2 regions of the Cellulomonas sp. ICMP 17802 genome follow, and region 1 is predicted to be linked to the other one. Evidence: predicted binding sites of a transcription regulator. Region 1 holds the regulator's gene; the other holds the start of a gene.
The links. The regulator HrcA, encoded in region 1, represses chaperone genes, less so after heat shock. The targets are predictions, from matches to a motif close to TTNGCACTCGNNNNNNNCGAGTGCNAA.
Positions count from the first base shown of each region.

Region 1 (5,880 bases):
CTCGCCGCGCTGGTGTGGTTCGTGGTCGCGGCGGTCGCGCTCACGATCGTCAGCATCATCTTCGGGGGCTTCGGCGCCCTGTTCGACCCGAACGGCACCGGCATGGGTCTGCAGGTCGGCTTCTCGCTGGGGATCTTCGTGCTCACCGCGGTGGGGGCGATCGTGGGCTACCTCATCCAGGCCGCGTTCATCAAGGCCGCGCTGGACGTCACCGAGGGTCGGCAGCTGGGCTTCGGCGACTTCTTCAAGTTCGTCGAGCCCGGGCCGGTCATCCTGACGGCCCTGATCCTCGCGCTGGTCAACGCGGTGCTGAACGCCGTCCCGTTCTTCGGCGGGCTGGCGGCGCTGGTGGTGAACTTCCTGCTGCTGTTCACCTTCTGGTTCGTCATCGACAAGCACCTCGAGCCGGTGGACGCCATCAAGGCCAGCTACCAGCTGGTCACGGCGAACCTGTCGACGACGATCCTGTTCTACCTGCTCGCGATCGTGGTCGTCATCGCGGGCGCGATCCTCTGCGGCGTGGGCCTGCTCGTCGCGGTGCCCGTCGTCCTGCTGGCGACGGCGTTCCTGTTCAAGCGGCTGCTCGGCGACCCGATCGCGGCCTGAGCACGCGCGTGCCGTGCCCGGCCGGGGATGTCCCCGGCCGGGCACGGTCACGTCGTGACGAAGTCGATGAGCTCCTCGACGCGGCCCAGCAGGCTGGGCTCGAGATCGGCGTAGCTGCGCACCGAGCGCAGGATCCGCTGCCACGCGCGCGCGACGTCGGCCTGCTCGTCGGCGGGCCAGCCGAGCTCGCGCAGGATGCCGTGCTTCCACTCGGTGCCGCGCTCGATGACGGGCCACGCCGACAGGCCGACGCGCTCCGGCCGGACGGCCTGCCACACGTCGACGTAGGGGTGCCCGAGCACGAGGACAGAGCCGGCGGGGTGCCCGCGCACGGCGTCCGCGGCGATCCGGCTCTCCTTCGAGCCGGTGACCAGGTGGTCCACGAGCACCCCGACGCGGCGGTCGGGCCCGGGACCGAAGTCACGGAGGGCGTCGGCCAGGTTGTCGACGCCGTCCAGCAGCTCGACCACGACGCCCTCGAGCCGCAGGTCGTCGCCCCAGACCTTCTCCACCAGCTCGGCGTCGTGCTTGCCCTCGACCCAGATCCGGCTGCCGCGCGCCACGCGGGCGCGGGCGTCGTGCACCGCGACGGAGCCCGAGGCCGTGCGGGTCGGTCGTGCGGGCGCCGGGGCGCGGACGGGCGCCGTGAGGGCGACGGGCTCGCCGTCGAGCCAGAAGCCCCGGCCCAGCGGGAAGGTGCGGGTGCGGCCGCGGCGGTCCTCGAGGACGACCACGTGCTGGCCGCCGGACTTCTCGACGCGGACGACCGCGCCGACCCACCCCGTGGTGACCTCCTCGACCACCAGGCCGGTCTCGGCGGGCTGCGGGCGGCTGGTGCGGGCGGGTCGGTGGTGCGTCGAGCCGGAGCCCCCGAGCACGTCCGAGCCGTAGCGGTCGTCGTTCACCCGGGCAGCGTAGAGGGGTGCGCGGCCCGCGCCGGGCAGCCGCCCCGTGGGTGTCGGCTCCGCGGCGTAGCATTGGCACTCCCGCGCGGGGAGTGCTACCCCGGCCGGGGCTGGGCGGGGCAGGACCACCCGACGACGGAGGAGGCGACATGAGCGAGGACCGGCGGCTGGACGTGCTGCGCGCGATCGTCGAGGACTACGTCGCCACCAAGGAGCCCGTGGGCTCGCGCGCGCTGGTCGAGCGGCACGCGCTCGGCGTCTCGCCCGCGACCATCCGCAACGACATGGCCGCGCTCGAGGAGGGCGGCTACATCGCCCAGCCGCACACGTCGGCCGGTCGCGTGCCGACGGACAAGGGCTACCGGCTGTTCGTCGACCAGCTCTCGACCGTCAAGCCGCTGTCCAGCCCCGAACGTCGGGCCATCGGCGCGTTCCTCGAGAGCGCGCAGGACCTGGACGACGTGGTCGACCGCGCCGTGCGCCTCATCGCGCAGCTGACGCAGCAGGTCGCCGTCGTGCAGTACCCGTCGCTGCGCCGGTCGGCGCTGCGGCACGTCGAGCTGGTCCCGGTCGGGGCGCGGCACCTGCTCGTGGTCCTCATCACCGACACCGGCCGGGTCGAGCAGCGCACGCTCGAGCTCGGCGCGGACGTCGACCCGGCGGTCGTCGCGCGCCTGCGGTCCCGCCTCAACGTCAGCGCGGCCGGGCGCCGGCTCTCCGAGCTGCCGGTGGCGCTGGGCGAGCTCTCCGCCGCCTTCGCCCCTGGGGACCAGGCGCTCGTGGCGGCGGTCGTCGACGTCGTCGAGGAGACGCTGGCGCAGGAGAGCGAGGAACGCGTCGTGCTCGCCGGCACCGCCAACCTCGCGCGCGCCGGCGGCACGGACGTGCGGTCGATCGGCGCGGTCCTCGAGGCGCTCGAGGAGCAGGTGGTGCTGCTGCGCCTGTTCTCGGAGATGGCGGAGGACTCGGCCACGGTGGCCGTGCGCATCGGCCGCGAGAACCAGCACGACGGGCTGTTCGAGACCAGCTTCGTGACCACCGGCTACGGCGACGAGGGCGGGGGGTCCGTGGCCCGCCTGGGCTCCATCGGCCCGCTGCGGATGGACTACCCCGGCACCATGTCGGCGGTCCGCGCGGTCGCCCGCTACCTGACGCGCATCCTCGCGCAATGACCCTGTCAACCAGTGACCCTGTCAACGACAGCTGGAAGTGAGCACCCCCTCCCGTGACCGACTACTACGAGGTCCTCGGCGTCCCGCGTGACGCCAGCCCCGAGCAGATCAAGAAGGCGTACCGCAAGCTCGCGCGCGAGCACCACCCCGACGTCGCCGGCGCGGACGGTGGTTCCGAGGACACGTTCAAGGACGTGTCGCGGGCGTACGACGTGCTCGGCAACCCCGAGAAGCGCCGGGCGTACGACCTCGGCGGCGACCCGTCCTCGCCCGGCGGGGGGATGGGCGGCGGCTTCGGCTTCCAGGACATCTTCGAGACGTTCTTCGGAGCGGCGACCGGTGCCGCGCAGCAGCGCGGGCCGATCCCGCGCGCCCGGCGCGGGCAGGACGCGCTCGTCCGGCTCGACCTCGACCTGGCGGACGTCACCTTCGGCGTCCACAAGGACGTGCTGGTCGACACCGCGGTGCTCTGCCCGACCTGCAGCGGCTCGTGCTGCCGGCCGGGGACGTCGCCGCGCACCTGCGAGGTCTGCGGGGGACGCGGCTCGGTCCAGCGGGTCGCGCGGTCGTTCCTCGGCCAGGTCATGACCACGCAGCCCTGCGCCGCGTGCCACGGGTTCGGCACCGTCATCCCCGAGCCCTGCACGGAGTGCTCCGGCGAGGGTCGGGTCCGGTCCCGCCGCACGCTCAGCGTCGACGTCCCCGCGGGGGTCGACACGGGCACCCGGATCAAGCTGACGGGGCAGGGCGAGGTCGGCCCGGCCGGCGGCCCAGCGGGCGACGTCTACCTCGAGGTGCGCGAGCGCAAGCACGACACGTTCGTGCGGCGCGGCGACGACCTGCACGCGACGCTCGAGGTCCCCATGACGGCGGCGGCGCTGGGCACGGTGCTCACGCTCGACACCCTCGACGGCGCCCAGGAGGTCGACCTGCGACCGGGCACCCAGCCGGCCCAGGTGGTGACCCTCAAGGGCCTCGGCGTCGGCCACCTGCACGGCACCGGCCGCGGCGACCTGCACGTCCACGTCGAGGTGCACGTGCCGACGGCGATGGACGAGGAGCAGGCCGAGCTGCTGCGGCGGCTGGCCACGCTGCGGGGCGAGGAGCGTCCGGAGGCGCGGCTCGCCGCGTCGAACACGGGCGTGTTCGCCAAGCTGCGCGACAAGCTCTCGGGCCGCTGAGCATGCCGGCGCCGGCCGCGTCATGAGCGCGCCCGTCTTCCTCGCCGACCCCGGCTCGCTCGACGCGGTGGCCGACGGCGGCACGTACCTGCTCGGAGGGACCGAGGGTCGGCACGCCGGCGTCGTGCAGCGCCGCGGACCGGGCGAGCGCGTGGACGTGGTCGACGGCGCCGGGGTGCGCCTGGTCGGCGTCGTCGGAGCCGTGACCGCCGACGGCGTGCTCGTCCAGGTGCAGCGCAGGGTGGTCGAGCCGCGACCCCAGGTCGCGCTGGTGCTCGTGCAGGCGCTGGCCAAGGGCGACCGGGACGAGATGGCGATCGAGGCGGCCACGGAGGTCGGCGTCGACGCGGTGGTGCCGTGGCAGGCAGAGCGGTCGATCGTCGTGTGGCGCGGTGACCGGGCCGCCAAGAGCCGGGCGCGCTGGCTCGGCACGGTCCGGGCGGCCGCCAAGCAGTCGCGGCGGGCGCACGTGCCCGACGTCGGTGTCGCCCTCGACGGCCGCGGCCTGGTCGAGCGCGTCCGGGATGTCGTGGCGGCCGGCGGCGCCGCGCTCGTGCTGCACGAGGACGCGACCGAGGCCATCGCGGCCGTGGGCCTGCCCGACGTGGGGGAGTGCCTGGTGGTGGTCGGACCCGAGGGCGGGATCGGCGACGCCGAGCTCGCCCGGCTGGTCGAGGCGGGGGCGCGCGCCGTCCGCCTCGGGCCGCACGTGCTGCGGACGTCGACCGCGGGCCCCGTGGCCCTGGCCCTGCTGGCCCAGCGGCTGGGACGCTGGGGCTGACGCGGGGATTGGTGTGGGCACCGCCTCGTAGACTGTCGGTGTCCGTCCCGCACGCCCGCACCTGACGGCATCTGAGCAAAGGAGCGCACGGCGCACGCCGAGCACATGGCCGAGTCCACATCCGCACCGCGCTCCTCTGGCACGCCCGCGCGCGTCGAGCACAGGATCAGCGTCCCCTCCGAGGTCTCCATGGTCGAGCTCCTCGGCCTGCGGGACGAGGTGCTCCGCACCATCGAGTCCGGGTTCACCACGGTCGACATCCACGTCCGCGGCAACGAGGTCACGCTCGCCGGCCCTGTCGGCGACGTGGCTCTGGTGTCCCGGCTGGTCGACGAGCTGGTCGAGATGGCGGCGGGCGGCACGCCGCTGACCCCCGACGTCGTCACCCGGTCCGTCGCCATGCTCACCGCCGCGTCGACCGCCCGGCCGGCGGCCGTGCTGTCGTTCAACATCCTCACCGGCCGCGGCCGCACCATCCGCGCCAAGACGTCCGGCCAGAAGGACTACGTCGACGCGATCGACCGGCACACCGTGACGTTCGGCATCGGGCCCGCGGGCACCGGCAAGACGTATCTCGCGATGGCCAAGGCCGTGCAGGCGCTGCAGGACCGCAAGGTGCACCGGATCGTGCTCACGCGGCCCGCGGTCGAGGCGGGCGAGCGGCTCGGCTTCCTGCCCGGCAACCTCTCGGACAAGATCGACCCCTACCTGCGGCCGCTGTACGACGCGCTGCACGACATGGTCGACGCCGAGTCCATCCCGCGGCTCATGGAGGCGGGGACCATCGAGGTGGCCCCGCTGGCCTACATGCGCGGCCGCACGCTGAACGACGCGTTCATCATCCTCGACGAGGCGCAGAACACCTCCGTCGAGCAGATGAAGATGTTCCTCACCCGGCTGGGCTTCGGCTCCAAGGTCGTGGTGACGGGCGACATCACGCAGGTCGACCTGCCCTCGTCGCAGACGTCCGGGCTGCGCGTGGTCGAGCAGATCCTCGCGGGCGTCGAGGACGTCGCCTTCTGCCGCCTGACGTCGTCGGACGTGGTCCGGCACCGCCTGGTCAGCGACATCATCGACGCGTACGCGCGCTGGGACAGGAGCTGAGGCGGCCATGAGCGTCGAGGTCAACAACGAGTCCGGGTACGACGTCGACGAGGCGGAGTTCGCCGCCCTGGCGCGCTACGTGCTCGACGAGATGCACGTGCACCCGCAGACGGACGTGTCGATCCTGCTCG
Region 1 is NZ_JBGFQZ010000041.1:18,912-24,791, reverse strand. Features, by position in the region: partial or broken gene AB5970_RS18110 (hypothetical protein) at 1-606, shown strand, start outside; gene AB5970_RS18105 (DUF3097 domain-containing protein) at 654-1,511, opposite strand; gene hrcA (heat-inducible transcriptional repressor HrcA) at 1,661-2,683, shown strand; gene dnaJ (molecular chaperone DnaJ) at 2,737-3,864, shown strand; gene AB5970_RS18090 (16S rRNA (uracil(1498)-N(3))-methyltransferase) at 3,887-4,645, shown strand; gene AB5970_RS18085 (PhoH family protein) at 4,751-5,749, shown strand; gene ybeY (rRNA maturation RNase YbeY) at 5,757-5,880, shown strand, end outside.

Region 2 (13,498 bases), on a different contig from region 1:
GTCGCTCGTCGCCACCGCGGTCGCGTACCTCGCCTGGTTCGCCGGCCTGCGGCACCTGCCCGCCGGCACCGTCGGGCTGCTCGGGCTGCTCAACCCGGTCGCGGGCGTGCTGCTCGGCGTCCTCGTCGCCGGCGAGGTGCTCACGGGCGCCCAGCTGCTCGGCGTGCTCGTGGTCCTGGTCGGGGTGCTGCTCGGGCAACCCGCCCTGCAGGCTCGCCTCGCCCGGCGGAAGGCCGTCGCCGGCGAGGTCAGGGCCGGCGTGGCCGACGTCAGGGCGCGTCAGCCGGTGTGATCTCGATCAGCGGGCTCTGCACCATCATCAGCTCGACGTCGTCGCGACCCCACTGCCGGGCCGCCGCCTCGATCAGGGGCCGCCGCTCCGCCGGATCGTCGACCACCCGGGCCAGCGCGGGCACGTCGGCCGACACGCCGCGCTTGAGGTGGACCACGACGTGCGGGTCGGCGGCCACGTTGTGCACCCACGCGCGCGTGCGGGGCGACGGCATGCCGGAGATGAACAGCCGCCCGTCGAGGTCGTGCAGGAAGATCTCGATGCGCCGGGGCTCTCCGGTGCGCCGTCCGGTCGTGGTCAGGTCGATCACCTGGCTGCGGTGCAGGGCACTGGCGACAGAGGCATCCACGGCGGGCTCCCGACGATCGGTGGAGCGATCCTGCCACGACGTCGGCGGGTGTGCCGACGATGGCACGATGTGCACGATCGTCTCCGTCATCGCCAACCAGAGGAGCAACCGGCGCATGCCCCTGACGACACCCGGGCTCACCGTGAGCATCGACGACCCGCAGTCCGCCGACGTGCTGGCGCTGCTCGGCGAGCACCTCACGGACATGTACGCCACGTCCCCCGCCGAGTCCGTGCACGCGCTCGACCCGACCGCGCTCGCGGCGCCCGGCATCACGTTCTGGACCGCGCGCGACGGCTCGGGCGCCCTGCTCGGCTGCGCCGCCCTGAAGCGGCTGGGCCCGACGGACGCCGAGCTCAAGTCGATGCGCACCGCGACGGCTGCGCGGGGGCGTGGCGTCGGCGGGGCCGTCCTCGCGCACGTCCTCGCCGAGGCGGGCCGGCGCGGGATCCGGACCGTGCACCTCGAGACCGGGACGCAGGACTACTTCGCGCCCGCCCGCCGGCTCTACGAGCGCGCCGGGTTCGTCGCGTGCCCGCCGTTCGCCGACTACGTGCTCGACCCGCACAGCGCGTTCTACCGGCTCACGCTGCCCCGGCCGTGACCGGGGAGCCGGACCGGCCGGACCTGCCCGACGGGCGGGTGTCGGTCGTGTGGGCTCTGGTCGGCGAGGGCGGGCACGTCGTGCGCCGGACCAGCCACTGGTGGGAGGTCGCGGTCGCCGCGCGCCAGCACCGGCCGCCGCGCGCGCTGTACCACGCGGCGCTCGAGCTCGTCGTGGACGACGAGGTCGTCGTCCTCGAGATGACGCCGCGGTGGGGCCGGGCCGCGGCCGGCGCCCGCGAGGTCGTCGCCACCGGACCCGTCGGCGCCCGCTGGCTGGGCCGGTCCCGGCTGTTCCGCTACGAGGTCCGGTTCACCCGGCCGGGCACGCCGGCGGACCCCGGCGCCACGGTGGTGGGCCGGGGACCCGAGGCGGTGGCGGCCGTGCTCGCGGCGGCGCCCGGGGTCCCCCGCCTCACGTGGGGACGCCAGGTCCGGTCGGCGCGCGACATGTGGACGTCGAACTCGGTGGTGTCGTGGGTGCTCGCCGACGTCGGCCTGCTGGGTGACCTCGGCCCGCCCGGATCCGGGCTCGCGCCGGGGTGGGACGCGGGCGTCGCCGTGCGGGCCGGGGGCTGAGCGCCGGGGGTCAGGCGCCGGTGTCCTCGCCCTCGGCGGGCTCGCTCGCGTGCTCGCGCACCTCGGGGCTGGGGTCGACGGACTCGGCACCCTCGGCCGGCTCCTCGGCGTGCTCGCGGGTCTCGTCGTCGGGGAGCGGCGGGGTGTCGGTGCTCATCGGTGCGTCCTCCTCCGGGGCGCGCCCCTCGGCGGCGCCGTCGGTCCGACCGTACGCCCGCGACGCGGACGCCGCCCGGCGTCACTCGTCCGCCAGGTGCTCCTTGCCCCACAGGGCCGCGCTCGTGCGGTCCGTCACGCCGATCTGGCGGAACACGTGGCCCACGTGCACCTCTACCGCCGGAGCGCCGAGCGCGCGCGGCCGGCCACGCCCTCGATCGTGCGCAGCCCGCGCGAGCCGAACGTCGGACCCGCGGCCCGGCGCTCGAGGCGCTCCGCCATCCTGCGCGAGAGCGACGAGACCACCGGCAGCAGCACGGCGATCATGAGGAACAGGCGCACCCGCCGCAGGATCAGGACCCACACGGTGACCTCCCGGAGTCGGCGCCCACGCGGGCGACCGGTCGTCTGTCGAGCTCGGCGCCCGCTGCCCGACGCCGCGCTCCATGGTGCGGGCGGACACGGCCGGCCGCACCTCAGGGCGCGGGCCGCTCCACCGGGTGCAGCACGACCTCGCCGAGCCGGCCGTCCCGGACGGACGCCGTCATGAAGGTGGCGACCGGCTGCCGGCGCCGGTCGGTCGGCGACCCCGGGTTGAGCAGCCGCATTCCGCGCGGCGTCACGGTGTCCCAGGGGATGTGGCTGTGGCCGAACACCAGGACGTCGAGCCCCGGGTGCTCGGCGTCGCACCGCCGCTCCCTTCCCGTGGCCTGCCCGGTCTCGTGCACGACGCCGAGCCGCAGACCGTCGAGCTCCAGCCGAGCGACCAGCGGGAGCCGACGCCGGAGGGCCGGTCCGTCGTTGTTGCCCCAGCACCCCACCACCCGGCGGGCCCGTGCCTCCAGATCGTCGAGCACCCGCTCGGACACCCAGTCACCGGCGTGGATCACCACGTCGGCCTCGTCGACGGCCGCCCACACCGCGGAGGGCAGGTCACGCGCGCGGCCCGGGATGTGCGTGTCGGCGAGCAGGACGAGCCGGGTCATGGGTCCTCCTCGACGGTGGCTCCCGACCGTACCTGCGTCGAGCTGCGGCCCGCCGGTGACGGCAGGGGCGCGGGGGCGCGGCTCGCCCGCACAGGACGTCCCGGGCCCCGCGACAGCGCTCTCGCTGCTCGTCGCGCCCCTGCCGTCAGGTGGGTCAGGCGCTCGCCTCGGCACCCGACGTGATCTGGGTGGCGTCGCCGCCGTGCTGCACCTCGATGCGCCGCGGCTTGGCCTCCTCGGCGACCGGGATGCTCAGGGTGAGGACGCCGTCGGCGTACGTGGCCGAGATCGCGTCGAGCGCGAGCCCGCGGCCCACGCTGAGCTGCCGGGCGTAGGTGCCCGTCGGCCGCTCCTTGGCCAACCACTGCGCGTCGCTCTCGGTGTGCGCGGTCCGCTGCGCCCGGATGGTCAGGGTGCGGTCCTCGACGTTCACGTCGATCGAGCCCGGGTCCGCCCCCGGCAGGTCGACGTGGAGGACGTAGTGGTCGCCAGACCGGTAGAGATCGATGGGCATCGTCGCCGACGAGCGGTCGGCGGTGAGCATCTGCCCGAACAGCCGGTCGAACTCCTGGAACGGGTCGAATCGCGTAGCCATGACCCTCACCTCCCTCGTGTCGGGGCACCGGGCGGTCCGGGCCCCGGGTGCTGTCCGGCTCGGCGCCGGACTGGCTACAGCAGAAGGATTAGCACTCTGCGGTGCAGAGTGCCAGTGGTCTTTCGCGCCGTTCACCGGCGGCGAACGCGTGCGGCCTCACACCGCGCCGAGCAGCTCCTCCAGCGGCCGGGGCAGGGTGTCCGCGCGTGCCGCCGCCTCGACGAGCAGGCGCGCGTACCGCAGCTTCCGACGCGACCCGCTGCCCAGGAACCGGCGCAGCTGCGCGCCCGGGTCCTGCCCGCGCCACGCGGGCTGGTTCTGCAGCGACCGGAACGATCCGAGGTCACCCTGGGCCTCGACCACCGCCTCGACCCCCGCGACGCCCACGGCCCGGACCAGCTCGTCCTCCAGGTCCTCGACGCACACGAAGAGCCCGAGCTGGCCGACGCCGGCGTCGGTCAGCGCGCGCCGGACGACCTCCTCCTCGCGCCGGTCGCAGAGGGCCGCGAGCGGCACCGCGCCGGCGCCGCGACGGCCGAGCACGGCCAGGAACGGGCGGATCGCGTGCGCCCCACCGATCGGGACGACCACCACCCGCTCGGCGTCGAGGTCGCGACCACGCCCGCGCGCCGCCGTCTCGATCGCGATCTGGTCGCTGATGCCCTCGACGACCACCAGCGCGGCGGCGCCGTCCAGCCGGGCGACGGCGCCGGCGGTCGCCCGGACGGGCGCGCCCGGGCCGCTGGGGTACCCGTCCAGCGCCCGCCGCGCGAGCTCGCGACGATCGGTGACGTCCACGGTGCGTCCTGGGTCAGAGGGTCAGCGGTGCCCGACGCCTGGATCGTCCCACGCGTGACCTCAGGACGTGCGGCGCAGGTGCTCGCTCATCACCCCCAGCGACGCGAGCGCGGCGGGCAGGCCCGGCACGTTCAGGTGTCCGTGCGGTGCACCCGTCGCGGCGTCCTCGACCACCGTCACACCGGCCGCGCGCAGGTCGGCAACGAGCCGCTCCCCCGACGGCAGCAGGTCGTCGTACTCGCACAGCGACACGACGGTCGGCGGCAGCCCCTCCAGACGACCGTCGCCCGGGAACGCGTACGGCACGGACGCCGGGTGGGGGCCGAGGTAGTTGCGGTTGAGGAACCGGGTGGCCTCCGGGGTGAACCGCAGGACCGACGGCAGGGTCGCCATCCGCAGCGCCAGCTCGGGTGACCCGGCGGGGACGGGGTCGTGCACGACCGGGTACGCCAGCAGGACCGCGCTCGCCGCGGGGCCGCCCTCGTCGCGCAGCCGCTGGGCCACGCCGAGGGCGAGGTTCGCGCCGGCGCTCGCGCCGCCGATCGCCCACGGGGCGCCCGCGGGCAGCAGGTCGGACGCCGTCGCGGCCCAGGCGAAGGCGGCGTGCACGTCGTCGTGCGGCACGGGGAAGTGGACGCCCCCGTGGCACAGGCGGTAGTCGACCGAGACCACCGTCGCGCCCACCCGGGAGGCCAGCTCGCGCGCGACGACGTCCGCCTCGGGCATGTCGCGGTCGCCCGAGATGAACGCCCCGCCGTGCATCCAGACGAGGCCGACGGGTGCGGCCGGATGGTCGGCGGGTCGGTACACGCGCACCGGGACCGGCCCGTGCGGGCCCGGGGCCACGTGCTCCTCGACCACCGCGGTCGGCGCCCGGTAGTCGCCGACGGGCGCGAAGAACCCGTCGAAGCGGGCGATGTCCTCCGGCGACGGCGCGCCCGCCCCGAGGTCGGGCATGCCGTCGAGCAGCGCGAGCCGGCCGGCCAGCTCGGCCACCAGCGCGCTCACAGGTCCGCCCCGTGGGACCGCGCGATGGCGGCGTAGACGCCCGCGCTGGGCTTCGCGGTGCGGACGAAGGTCTCCCGGTCCACGGAGTGCAGGCCCAGCTGCTGGCCGTAGCCGAAGATCCACTCGAAGTTGTCCATCAGCGTCCAGTGCAGGTAGCCGAGCACCGGGACACCGTCGTCGATCGCGTCGAGGAGGCCCGAGAGCGACGGGGCGAGGAACGCCGCGCGGAACGCGTCGTCGTGCGTGGACATGCCGTGCTCGGTCACCAGCACCGGGACGCCCGCCCGCTCGTAGGCGAACCGCACGGCGCCGGCCAGCGAGAGCGGCGCGATCGCGGAGCCCATGTCGTTGGTCGGTGTGCCCTCGGGGATCGGGGCGGGTCCGGTCCCGTCGTAGACCACCCGCTCGTAGTTCTGCACCCCGACGAAGTCGTCCTCGCGCGCGAGCTCCAGCCACCGCGCGTACACCTCGGCGCGCTTGCGGTCGCGCACGGACGCGTCGTCGTCGGCCACCTGGTCGTCGACGATCGCGAGGCTGAGCCCGACCGGCAGGTCCGGGCGGCGGGCCTTGATGGCGCTGCGGGCGGCCCGGTGACCCGCGGTCATGCCGTCGGCCATCGCGTCCATCTCCTCGGGGAGCATGACGTTGCCCAGCCGGTAGCGCGGGACCCCCGCGGCCTCGCTCGCCGCGGCCAGGGTGGCGCGCTCCAGGTCCCGCACGAACCCGGGCAGGTCGATCCAGGTGAGCAGGCGGGCCAGGTTCGGCTCGTTCATGGTCACCGCGTACGCGATGCGGTCGCCGAACGCCGCCATCACGACGTCGCAGTAGCGCGCGAACAGGTCGGGCGCCGCGGGGTTCAGCCAGCCGCCGGCGGACGCGAACCAGTGCGGCGACGTGAAGTGGTTGAACGTGACCACGGGCGCCAGCCCGAGCTCCAGGCACCGGTCCACGATCGCCTCGTAGTGCGCGACCGCGTCGGCGTCGACCTGGCCCTCGACGGGCTCGACCCGGGCCCACTCCACCGAGAACCGGTACGCGCTCAGGCCCATGCCGGCGGCGAGGTCCACGTCCTCGCGCCACAGCTCGTAGCCGCGGCAGGCGGCCCCCGAGGGCTCGCGGAAGACGGTCGGGCTGACGTTCTCGGCGAACCACGTGTCGCTCGTCGTGTTGCCTCCCTCGTTCTGGTGGCCGGCGCTGGCCACCCCCCAGAGGAAGCCGTCGGGGAACTGTCGCGCGGTCATGTGGTGCTCCTCGTGTCGGACGGGTGCGGTGCGGTGGGCTCGGGCGCGGGGCGCCGGAGCACGTGCAGGAGGACGGGCCCGGCCGCGGCGCAGACGGCGACGACGACCACGAGCGACCACGGCGAGCCGCCGGCGCCGGCCAGCGGGGAGGCGATCGCCCCGACGGTGAACTGGCAGATGCCGAGCACGCCGGACGCGGCGCCGGCGCGGCCCGGGGCCGCCGCCATGCCCAGCGTCGTGGCGGCCGGGATCACCAGGCCCAGGCTGGCCACGGCGAGGAACAGGCCGGCCATGACCAGCGGGAGGCTGTGCAGCCCGACGCCGACGCCCAGCACGACGGCGCCGGCCCCGGACGTCAGGTGCCCGCTCGCCAGCAGCCGGGCCGACCCGGCTCGGCCGACCAGGTGCCGGCTGAGGTTCGACGCCACGAAGATGCCCACGGCGTTGAGGGCGAACACCAGGCTGTACTGCTGCGGGGACAGCCCGAACGAGCCCTGCAGCACGAACGACGAGGCGCCGATGTAGCCGAACAGGATCCCGCCGAACGCCGCGGTCGCCGCCAGGTAGGCCAGGAACGTGCGGATCCGCAGCACCGACCCGAGCCCGGCGACCACCGACCCCAGGTGGGGCGGGACGCGGCGCTCGGCGGGCAGCGTCTCGGGCAGGGCGCGCCAGCTGATCGCGGTGAGCAGCACGGCCGCGCCGGCCAGCACGACGAACATGCCTCGCCAGGTCATGACGTGCGCCAGGAGCCCGCCCGCGACGGGCGCGACCACCGGCGCGATCGCGGTGACCGCGCTCAGGGTGGCGAAGGCCCGCGCCGCCGCCGCCCCGGGGTAGGCGTCCGCGACCACCGCCCGGGTGACCACGAGGCACGCAGCCGTGGCCAGGCCTGCCAGCACCCGCAGCCCGAGCAGGACCCCGATCGACGGCGCCAGCGCGCTGAGCAGGTGCGCGACCGCGTACGCCAGACCGCCCACCAGCAGCGGGACCCGTCGACCCACCGCGTCGCTCAGGGGCCCGACGACCACCTGGCCCACCGCGATGCCGACCAGCACCGCGGACACCGTCGCCGCCGCGGCCGCGCTCGTGGTGCCCAGCTCCGTCCCCAGCTGCGGGAGCACGGGCAGGTACACGTCGGTGGTGAGGACGACCAGGGAGGTGAACGCCGCGAGCAGGGGGACGAGGTGCCGCGGGACGGGAACGGCAGGAGCGCTCACGCGGGGCCGCCCGACCGGTCCAGCAGCTCGACCAGGTTTCCCTCGGGGTCCGCGACGAACGCCATGCGCACGCCCGGCTCCGGCGACGGCTGGGGCGCCATCACGGGTCGTGCCCCGAGGGCGACCAGCCGGTCGAACGTCTCCTCGAGGTCGCGGACGTCGAACGCGACGTGCCCGTAGCCCTCGACCAGGGCCGCCGCCGCGGGATCGGCGGCCCGCGGGCCGCGCGCCGACCCTGCCCGGTGCAGCAGCTCGAGGCGGTCACCGCGACCCGGGTGGACCAGCATGACGACGTCCAGGCCGACGGCGTCCACCCGAGCGGTGAGCTCCGTGACGAAGCCGAAGGCCGCCGAGTACCAGGCCTGCGCGGAGCCCAGGTCCGCCACCGTGAGGCCGACGTGGTCCAGGCGCGGGGTGTGCTCAGCCATGCCGGTTCAGCCCCGCCCGGTCGGCCGTCAGGTAGGACGCGATCCGGCCCGACGGGTCCCGCGCGGCCCGGACCGCCTCGAGCCGCGCCAGGTTCTCGGGCGCCAGGAACCGGTCCTGACGACGAGTGAAGTCGGTGTCGCCGAGGTAGACGCCGACGCCGCCCTGCCGCGCGATCGCGGCCGTCCGCTCGTGCACGCGCATGCGGTAGAGCTCGTCGTCCGCCGGGTCCGTGTAGATCAGGTAGGTCGCGACGTAGACCTGGCCCTCGACGGAGAACGCCATGTCGGGCAGAACGCGGGTGGGTGCCCAGCCGTACCAGATGGAGAACGAGTGCTCGGTGTCCAGCCCGCGCCAGATGTCCAGCAGCAGCGGGGCGAGCACGTCCGCGGGAGCGTCCGTCCACGTGCAGTCGACCGCGTACCGGTGACCCTCGGGGTTCTGGCCCGCCTGCGCGACGCTCTCCTGCGCCAGCGACGTGGGACCGGTGACGTGGCCCAGCTCGCGCCCGAGCACCGGGCACTCCCCCAGCGCCGAGAGCAGCGCGAGCGCCTCCTCGTCCGAGTCGGCCATGCAGGTGGTGTGCAGCAGCAGCACCGTGCCACCGGGGTGCGGCACGCCCTCGTCCAGCGGGACGTCGGGCAGCCGGGTGGCGGCCATCACCGGCTCGACCCGCCGGTCCAGGCGCGGCAGCGCGTCGTGCAACCAGTGGATCACGGCCTCGGCGTCGTCGAGCCGGAACGTCCACGTGTCCTGCCACATCACGGCCGGCTGCGGGTAGCTCTGCAGGTGGAAGCGGGTGACGATGCCCGGGAACCCCGGCCCCGCGCCGCGCGCGGCCCAGTACAGGTCGGTGTTCTGCGACGCGTCCGCGCGGACCAGCTCGCCGTCGGCGGTCACGACGTCGACGGCCACGACGCCCTCGCACGCCCAGCCGCGGGCGCGCCCGTTCCAGCCCTGCCCGCCCTGCAGCAGGAAGCCGCCGATCCCGACCGTCGCGCAGTGACCCACCGGGAACGCGCGCCCGCGCTCGGCCAGGAACGGCGCGAGCTCGAGGGCCCCGGTGGTGGCGGGCCCGGCCGCGACCACGCCGGTCGCCTCGTCGTACGCGATCGAGCGCAGCGCGCCCAGGTCGATCAGCAGGACGTCGTCGCGCACGCTCCACGCGGCCCAGGAGTGCCCCCCGGACCGGACGCTGATGCCCCAGCCCCGCTCGATCGCGAGGCGCACCCCCGCCACCACGTCGTCCTCGTCGGCCACCTCGAGCACCGCCGCCGGGTACCGGTCCGGGCGGCGCGCGTTGAACACCCGCCCCACGCGCGCCTCCTCGTACCCCTCCTGGCCGCGCAGGACGAGCCGGCCCGTCATCCGACCACCGCGGCGCCACCGTCGACCGGGATGTTCGCCCCCGAGACGTGCGACGACTCGTCGCTCGCGAGGAAGAGCACGGCGTGGGCGACGTCCTCGGGCTGCCCCCACTTCCGCAGCGGCACGCGGGACAGGATCTGCTCGGCCGGCCCGTCCGGGTCCCGCAGCATCGCGTCCGTCTGCGGCGTCTGCGTCATCGCAGGGCTGACCGCGTTCACGCGGATGCCGTGCGGCCCACCCTCGACCACCAGCTGCGACGTCAGGGCCAGCACCCCGCCCTTGGCGGCGCCGTGCGCGTTCTGGGGCTCGAACCACGCACCCCGCGACCCGCTGATCGAGCCGATGTTGACGATCGAGCCGCCCCCGCGGGCCACCAGGTGCGGCCACGCCGCTCGCGTCACCAGGAAGACGATGTCGAGCTCGTTGCGCAGCGTGAACGACCAGTCCGCGTACGACAGCCGGTCGATCGCCCCGAAGCGGATGGCCGACGCGTTGTTGACCAGCACGTCGACGCCACCGGCCAGCGCGACGGCCTCCTGCACCCACGCCCGCGCGCCCTCCTCGGTGGCCAGGTCGACGGGCGCGACCCCGTCCATGCGCCCGCCCGCCGCCCGCACGAGCTCGACCGTCTCCTGCGACGGCCCGGGATGCAGGTCGCACCCCACCACGTGGGCGCCCTCGCGCGCGCACACGAGCGCCGTGGCCCGCCCGATGCCGCCGCCCGTGCCGGTGACCAGCACCACACGGCCGGCCAGCCGCCCGCTCACCCGGCCTGCCGATCCCCGCTCGCCTCGGCGAGCGCGCCGCCGCCGAAGTTCTTGTCGTGGTCCAGCGTCATCCGCAGGATCGGGTACGACGTCTCGCGCATCTGCTGCTCGTACGCGCCGACCGCCGCCGGCACGTCGACCTCGCCGCGCGCCACCCGGTCGAGCTGGTCCACCAGCAGGGCCGCGTCGTTCAGCGCGAGGTTGGCGCCCATGCCCAGGGTCGGCAGCATGCCGTGCGCGGCGTCGCCGACGATGGTCACGCGCGACGGCTCCCAGGTCTCGGCCGGCTCGAGGAAGCCGAACGGGATGGCGAACATCGACTCGGGGTCCAGCCCGGCGACGATCGCCCGGGCCGCCGGGTGCCAGCCCTCGACCGCGGCGAGCATCGACTCGCGCAGGTCGAGCGGCGTCTGCGCGGTCCACTCCCCGACGGGCGGGACGACGGTCCCCTCAGTCAGGCTGCAGCTCACCATGATGTACGCCGGGACCGGGTCGAGGACCACGTCGGGGGCCACCTCGGCGGCGGCCTCGTCCGCGGGGCGGCGGGGCCGGAAGTTGGCGATGAGCAGGCGGGAGCCCTTGCGGTCCACCGCCATGAGCACGCCCTGGTCGAGGATGTGCGGCATGAGCTCGTCCAGCTCCGGCGTGATCGGCGTGCGGCCGAAGACCCCGATGCCGCGGATGCCGGTCGGGATGACCGGCACGTCGGGCAGCAGCTGGCGGCGCACTGCCGACCGGATGCCGTCGGCCCCGACGAGCACGTCGCCGCGCGCGGTGCTGCCGTCGGCGAGCGTCGCGGTCACGCCGTCCGCGTCCTCGACGTAGGAGACCACCGGGGCGCCGACGCGCATCGCGTCGCCGAGCCGCGCGGACAGCACCTGCCGCAGCGTCCGGCGGTGGACGCCCGTGTGCGGCACGGGACCGTCGTTCGGCGGGCCCATGTGCGGGCGCGAGCTGAGCTCGTTCAGCTGGTCGTCGAGCACGATCGACTCGGGTCGGTCGTAGCTGCGGCGCGACGTCTCCTGGTACAGCGCGAACAGGTCGTCCGGCAGGCACCGACGGAGGGCCTCTCCGCCGATCGCGTTGAAGTGCAGGTAGTAGCCCTGCTTGCGGTTGAGGTCGGCGTCGCGCTCGAACACCTCGACGGTGTGGCCGGACTTGAGCAGGCCCTGGGCCGTGGCCAGGCCGGCGAGGCCCCCACCGGCGATCAGCACGTGCAACGGTCGAGGATCGGTCACGGCGGCACTCCCTTGTGCAAGCGGCACTTTCGTCCTGTGAAAGCGACTTTCGCAGCAAGGATATCTCGACCGCCGTCAGGAATCCAGCACCGTCACCCCTGCATCGGGAACCGCGTCTCGCGACCGTCCCAGCCTGCCGCGAGGGCGGCCAGGCGCGCGTGCATCCCGAGGATCGGCGCGCCGGCGCGGTGCACCTCGATCGGGTGCGGGAACAGCGGGCCGCCGTCGTGCCACGCGACCGCGACGGCGCCGGAGCTCGCCGTGTGGATCAGCCGGCAGCCCTGCTCCTCGAGGCGCGCGGACTCGGCCGCCAGGTCGTCGGCCACCCAGCTGACGTGCCCCAGCCCGCCCACGCCGAGCCCGTAGGCCGTGGCGAGCGCCGGGTCGACCGAGTGCACGACCGCCAGCTCGAGGACGACCGGGCCCCAGGCCGTGAACGCCGCCGAGTGGTCGAAGTACGCGGGGTCCTCGACCACCGTGCCGTCCGCCAGCACGAACGACTCGAAGCGGACGTGCTCGTGGACCAGGAACGGGCCCACCCCGAGCGTCCGGACAGTGCGGTCGATCGCCGCGTCGAGGTCGTCGACCCAGTAGCCGAGGTGATGCATCACGTCTCCCGTTCTGTGGAAGTGATGTTCTGACAGTGAGAGTATGGCCGCATGCAGCTCACCCACCTCGGCCACGCCTGCCTCCTCGTCGAGACCGACGGGGCGCGGCTCCTTCTCGACCCGGGCACCCTGTCGAGCTTCAAGGACGTGCGCGACCTCGACGCCGTCCTGGTCACGCACCAGCACCCGGACCACGTCGACATCGCCCGGCTCGGCGCGCTGCTCGAGGCCAACCCCGCCGCCACCCTGGTGGTCGACGCGGACACCGCACCCGCCGTGGCCGGCCTCGGTGCGACGGTCGTCGTCGCCCGGCCCGGCGACCGCCTGACGTTCGGCGGCTCGACGGTCGACGTCCTGGGCGACCTGCACGCGGCCGTGTGGGCGGACGTGCCGGGCTGCACCAACGCGGCGTACCTCGTCGACGACGGCGCGCTCTTGCACCCCGGCGACTCGTTCGTGCTGCCCGGCCGGAACGTCGACGTGCTCGCCGTCGCCATCGACGGGCCGTGGCTCAAGTTGGCCGAGGCCGTCGAGTACGTGCGCGCCGTGGCCCCCCGCGTCGCCGTGCCGATCCACGAGGGCGAGACCACCGACCCCGCCAAGTACGCGGGGATGCTCGCCGCCTTCAGCCCCGACGGCGTCGTGCGCCGGCTGGTCACGGGCGAGGCCACGACCCTGTGACCCGTCGGCGGTGCGCGCCGGGACCGACGGTCTCGCGTGACCCGTCGGGCAGCACCAGCTCCGCGGACGTGCCGGGAGGCACCTGGACGTCGAGCTCGAACCCGCCGCCCTCGATCCGCCAGGCCACCTCGATCGGGCCGAACGGGCTGTCGTGCCGCAGCGTCGCCCACGTCAGCCCCCCGCCCGGCACGGGGCGGACCCGCAACGCGCGGTAGCCCGGCGCGGTCGGCTCGAGGCCGGCGACGTGCCGGTGCAGGAAGGACGCGACCGCGCCCTTGCTGTAGTGGTTCAGGGACGCGTGCGCCACCCCGTCCGCATCGACCCCGTCCCACCGCTCCCACATCGTCGTGGCGCCCCGGTCGATCATGGCCAGCCACGACGGCTCGGTGTCCTGCAGGAGCAGCTCGTAGGCGGCGTCGGCGTGGCCCGACGCGGCCAGGGTCGGCAGCAGCAGCCCCGTCGACAGGAAGCCGGTGCCGAGGTGGCCCCCCGCCTCGGCGACCAGCCGGACCAGCGCGTCGGCGACGGCCGGGCGCAGGTCGTCGGGCACCAGGCCGAACGCCAGTGCGCGGACGTGCGACGC
Region 2 is NZ_JBGFQZ010000004.1:82,853-96,350, forward strand. Features, by position in the region: gene AB5970_RS06560 (EamA family transporter) at 1-292, shown strand, start outside; gene AB5970_RS06565 (nitroreductase family deazaflavin-dependent oxidoreductase) at 270-848, opposite strand; gene AB5970_RS06570 (GNAT family N-acetyltransferase) at 757-1,245, shown strand; gene AB5970_RS06575 (hypothetical protein) at 1,242-1,823, shown strand; gene AB5970_RS06580 (hypothetical protein) at 1,834-1,980, opposite strand; gene AB5970_RS06585 (hypothetical protein) at 2,154-2,345, opposite strand; gene AB5970_RS06590 (metallophosphoesterase family protein) at 2,456-2,965, opposite strand; gene AB5970_RS06595 (Hsp20/alpha crystallin family protein) at 3,120-3,560, opposite strand; gene AB5970_RS06600 (TOPRIM nucleotidyl transferase/hydrolase domain-containing protein) at 3,717-4,358, opposite strand; gene AB5970_RS06605 (alpha/beta hydrolase fold domain-containing protein) at 4,419-5,366, opposite strand; gene AB5970_RS06610 (glycoside hydrolase family 1 protein) at 5,363-6,607, opposite strand; gene AB5970_RS06615 (Bcr/CflA family efflux MFS transporter) at 6,604-7,827, opposite strand; gene AB5970_RS06620 (VOC family protein) at 7,824-8,255, opposite strand; gene AB5970_RS06625 (FAD-binding oxidoreductase) at 8,248-9,621, opposite strand; gene AB5970_RS06630 (SDR family NAD(P)-dependent oxidoreductase) at 9,618-10,388, opposite strand; gene AB5970_RS06635 (FAD-dependent oxidoreductase) at 10,385-11,626, opposite strand; gene AB5970_RS06640 (VOC family protein) at 11,719-12,234, opposite strand; gene AB5970_RS06645 (MBL fold metallo-hydrolase) at 12,286-12,915, shown strand; gene AB5970_RS06650 (family 78 glycoside hydrolase catalytic domain) at 12,890-13,498, opposite strand, start outside.
Region 2: the regulator HrcA is predicted to act here: its motif matches at 3,649-3,675, upstream of AB5970_RS06595 (Hsp20/alpha crystallin family protein).